2 regions of the Streptomyces sp. DT2A-34 genome follow, and region 2 is predicted to be linked to the other one. Evidence: predicted binding sites of a transcription regulator. Region 2 holds the regulator's gene; the other holds the start of a gene.
What was found. Region 2 encodes HrcA, which represses chaperone genes, less so after heat shock. Its sites were predicted from a motif close to TTNGCACTCNGNNNNNCNGAGTGCNAA; they were not measured.
Positions count from the first base shown of each region.

Region 1: a site for HrcA is predicted at 1,117-1,143, ahead of groES (co-chaperone GroES). Genes of this name have one in related genera too.

Region 1 is NZ_JASTWJ010000001.1:3,836,109-3,838,498, reverse strand. Features, by position in the region: gene QQM39_RS16705 (polysaccharide deacetylase family protein) at 1-14, shown strand, start outside; gene QQM39_RS16700 (polysaccharide deacetylase family protein) at 101-934, shown strand; gene groES (co-chaperone GroES) at 1,290-1,598, shown strand; gene groL (chaperonin GroEL) at 1,748-2,390, shown strand, end outside.
Region 2 is NZ_JASTWJ010000001.1:6,843,502-6,845,891, reverse strand. Features, by position in the region: gene dnaJ (molecular chaperone DnaJ) at 1-825, opposite strand, end outside; gene hrcA (heat-inducible transcriptional repressor HrcA) at 826-1,842, opposite strand; gene QQM39_RS30720 (MBL fold metallo-hydrolase) at 2,003-2,390, shown strand, end outside.

The DNA of each region.
Region 1 (2,390 bases), 3.0 Mb from region 2:
AGGACTACCTGTGAGGCGGGCGCCGGCATCGGTGCCGGCGCCCGAGCCGGGGGCTCTCACGCCCGTACGCGCCCTCACGGTCGTACGCGTTCCGGCGGCGCTGCGTGCGCTGGCAGCCGTCGCCCTGACAGCCGCCGTGCTCACCGGTTGCGCCCGGCCGGCCGGGTCGGTCGAGCCCGGCGGGCGCCCGGGAGAGAGGGCGGCACAAGAGGCGCGTTCGGCGAAGGGCCCGACGACCACAGCCCAGCCGTACCGCCGATGGGGCCTCACCGCCCCGCTGCCCGCACCCCCGTCCCCACCCGCCCGGCGTCATTGGTTGCCCGGGGGTGATCGGCCGTCCGCGGGCGGTCTGCTGCCCGTCGTGGACCGCATCCGCACCCGCGACCAAGTCGTGTTCCTCACCTACGACGACGGCGCCGAGAAGGACCCCCGCTTCGTCGACATGGTCCGCGAGCTACGGCTGCCCGTCAGCATGTTCCTCACGGACAGCGTGGTCGGCCCGGGCTACGGCCACTTCGCGCGCCTGCGCTCGGTGGGCGCGTCGATACAGAACCACACCCTCGACCACGCCGCCCTGCGCGGCCTGCCGTACGCCGGCCAGCGCGCCGAGATCTGCGGCCAGCAGAACAAACTCCGCGCCCGCTTCGGCATCCGGCCCCAGCTCTTCCGACCGCCCTACGGCACGTACGACACCACCACGCTCCGCGCGGCAGCCGACTGCGGCGTGCGGGCGGTGGTGCTGTGGCGGGCGGCGATGGAGGGCGACGGCGAGCTGACGTACGCGGAGGGCCCGGCCCGGCTGCGCCCCGGCGACATCGTCTCCGTCCCTTCGGGCGAACCGACCGGCCTGAGCCTGAGGGAGCGGACGACGAGGCTGCTGCGGGAGATCCAGGGACAGGGACTGACGGTGGGCCGGCTGGAGGACTACGTCTGACGGTGGGCCGTTCGGAGGATTACGTCCGACAGGACTTCTCGACGCCGGCCCGCATCATTCAGCCCGTCCGGCGTTCGAGGACGAGGCCCGTTCAGGGCCGAAGGGGGGGCTGGGGGCGGCAGCCCCAAGGGGCGGCCACGCAACGCCGGTCACCCGAAACCCGGCTCAGCCAGCGCAGCGAATTAGCAGTCCGCTTGACCGAGTGCTAATCACGGTCATAGTCTCGGCTCTGGCACTCCCCACTGGAGAGTGCCAACTACGCGACGGGCAGGTCCGGCACCCGCGACGACGGATCCACCTGGTCGCCACCTCAGACAGTTAACCCCGTGAGATCTCCGAAGGGGGAGGTCGGATCGTGACGACCACCAGCTCCAAGGTTGCCATCAAGCCGCTCGAGGACCGCATCGTGGTCCAGCCGCTCGACGCCGAGCAGACCACCGCCTCTGGCCTGGTCATCCCGGACACCGCCAAGGAGAAGCCCCAGGAGGGCGTCGTCCTGGCCGTGGGCCCGGGCCGCTTCGAGAACGGCGAGCGTCTGCCGCTCGACGTCAAGACCGGCGACATCGTGCTGTACAGCAAGTACGGCGGCACCGAGGTGAAGTACAACGGCGAGGAGTACCTCGTCCTCTCGGCTCGCGACGTGCTCGCGATCATCGAGAAGTAGGGGGGTCTGGGGGTTACCCCCCAGATAACCCGTCACCTCAAGCACTTTTGCTTGTGAGCTGCGCCCCGGGCCCCCGCGACCTTATGAAGCCGGGCGTCAGGGGCGCAGTTCGTTTCACCCACGTTTTCCGAGAGGGCTGAACCGCTCCCATGGCGAAGATCCTGAAGTTCGACGAGGACGCCCGTCGCGCCCTCGAGCGCGGCGTCAACAAGCTGGCCGACACGGTCAAGGTGACGATCGGCCCCAAGGGCCGCAACGTCGTCATCGACAAGAAGTTCGGCGCGCCCACCATCACCAACGACGGCGTCACCATCGCCCGCGAGGTCGAGGTCGAGGACCCCTACGAGAACCTCGGCGCCCAGCTGGTGAAGGAGGTGGCGACCAAGACCAACGACATCGCGGGTGACGGTACGACCACCGCCACCGTGCTCGCCCAGGCGCTGGTGCGCGAGGGCCTGAAGAACGTCGCCGCCGGTGCCTCCCCGGCCGCCCTGAAGAAGGGCATCGACGCGGCCGTCGCCGCGGTCTCCGAGGAGCTCCTCGCGACCGCCCGCCCGATCGACGAGAAGTCCGACATCGCCGCCGTCGCCGGTCTGTCCGCCCAGGACACGCAGGTCGGCGAGCTCATCGCCGAGGCGATGGACAAGGTCGGCAAGGACGGTGTCATCACCGTCGAGGAGTCCAACACCTTCGGTCTGGAGCTGGACTTCACCGAGGGCATGGCCTTCGACAAGGGCTACCTGTCGCCGTACTTCGTGACGGACCAGGAGCGCATGGAGGCCGTCCTGGAGG
Region 2 (2,390 bases):
GGTCATCGGGAGCGTCACCGTGCAGTGCAGGTCGTCGCCGCGCCGCTGGAACATCGAGTGCGGCAGCTCGTGGATCTCGACGTACAGATCACCGGCGGGACCGCCGCCCGGCCCGACCTCGCCCTCACCGGCGAGCTGGATCCGGGTGCCGTTGTCGACACCGGCCGGGATCTTGACGGTCAGGGTCCGACGGGACCGTACGCGCCCGTCACCCGCGCACTCCGGACAGGGAGTCGGCACCACGGTCCCGAAACCCTGGCACTGCGGACACGGCCGCGAGGTCATGACCTGGCCCAGGAAGGACCGCGTCACCTGCGACACCTCACCGCGGCCGCGGCACATGTCACACGTCTGGGCGGAGGTGCCGGGGGCGGCCCCCTCGCCGTTACAGGTGTTGCAGACGACGGCCGTGTCGACCTGGATGTCCTTCGTCGTACCGAAGGCCGCCTCGTCGAGCTCGACCTCCAGCCGGATCATCGCGTCCTGGCCCCGCCGCGTACGCGAGCGCGGACCCCGCTGGGACGCCGTACCGAAGAACGCGTCCATGATGTCCGAGAAGTTCCCGAAGCCGCCCGCGCCGAAGCCGCCGGCTCCCGCGCCGCCCGCCTGGGACAGCGGGTCGCCGCCGAGGTCGTAGACCTGCTTCTTCTGCGGGTCCGACAGCACCTCGTAAGCGGCGTTGATCTCCTTGAACCGCTCCTGGGTCTTCGGATCCGGATTGACGTCCGGGTGCAGCTCGCGCGCGAGCCGCCGGAAGGCCTTCTTGATCTCTTCCTGCGACGCGTCGCGACGCACGCCGAGAACGGCGTAGTAGTCCGTGGCCACTTACGACTCCGCCAGGATCTGTCCGACGTACCGTGCCACTGCGCGTACCGCTCCCATCGTTCCCGGGTAATCCATGCGGGTCGGTCCGACCACGCCGAGCTTGGCGACTGCCTCGCCGCCCGAACCGTAGCCGACCGACACGACGGACGTGGAGTTGAGTCCCTCATAGGCGTTCTCGTGCCCGATGCGCACGGTCATGCCCGAATCCCCCGCCTCGCCAAGGAGTTTGAGGAGTACGACGTGCTCCTCCAAGGCCTCCAGGACGGGCCGGATGGTGAGGGGGAAGTCATGCCCGAAGCGGGTGAGATTGGCGGTGCCGCCGATCATCAGCCGCTCCTCGTTCTCCTCGACGAGCGTCTCCAGCAAGGTGGAGAGCACGGCCGAGACGGTGCCGCGGTCCTCCAGGTCGAAGGCCTCGGGGAGGTCCTCGACGAGCGTCGGCACATCGGTGAAGCGCCGCCCCGCGATCCGACTGTTGAGCCGCGCGCGCAGATCCGCGAGCGAGGTCTCACTGAAGGGTGCGGGACAGTCGACCATCCGCTGCTCGACCCGCCCGGTGTCCGTGATCAGCACGAGCATCACGCGCGCGGGCGCGAGCGACAGCAGCTCGACGTGCCGGACGGTGGACCGGGTCAGCGACGGGTACTGCACGACGGCGACCTGCCGGGTGAGCTGCGCGAGCAGCCGTACCGTGCGCGCCACGACGTCGTCGAGGTCTACGGCGCCCTCGAGGAAGTTCTGGATCGCGCGCCGCTCCGGCGGGCTCATCGGCTTGACGCCGGCGAGCTTGTCGACGAACAGCCGGTAACCCTTGTCGGTCGGGATGCGCCCGGCGCTGGTGTGCGGCTGGGCGATGTAGCCCTCGTCCTCCAGGGCCGCCATGTCGTTGCGGACGGTCGCCGGGGAGACGCCGAGGTTGTGCCGCTCGGTGAGCGCCTTGGAGCCCACCGGCTCCTCGGTCCCGACATAGTCCTGGACGATGGCGCGCAGCACCTGAAGCCTGCGTTCACTCAGCATCGCGCGCACCTCCAGTTTCGTCCGCTTGGCGCCTTGCCTGGCACTCTGTCCGTCCGAGTGCCAGCCGTCCCCGGCCCAGTGTACGGCCGTGGGGTACGCCACGGGCAAGGCCGGTCAGCACCGCCGTGCCCGACGGTGGTGTGTTCGTTAGCGTCGCCGTATGAGGGTGACTTGGGAAGAGCTCGGGTGGGAGCGGCTTGCGGCCGGGGTGGGCCGGTGCCGGCTTCCGGGCTGGGACTGCACGGCGGGGCTGGTCGTCGGGGAGGGCGGCGCGCTGCTCGTCGACGCGGGGTCGAGCCTCGCGGAAGGGGTGCGGCTGCGTACCCAGGCGCAGTGGCTCGCGGGTCACCGTGTGACTCATCTCGCGCTGACGCATCCCCACTTCGACCATGTCTTCGGGGCGGCGGCGTTCGCGGGCACGCAGGTGTACGGGGCGGTGGGCCTGGACACGGTGTTCGCGCACGAGCGGGCGGAACTGCGGGCGGACGCCGTGCGCAACGGGCTGGACCAGGACGCGGCGGACGAGGCGATCGACGCCCTGGTCCGCC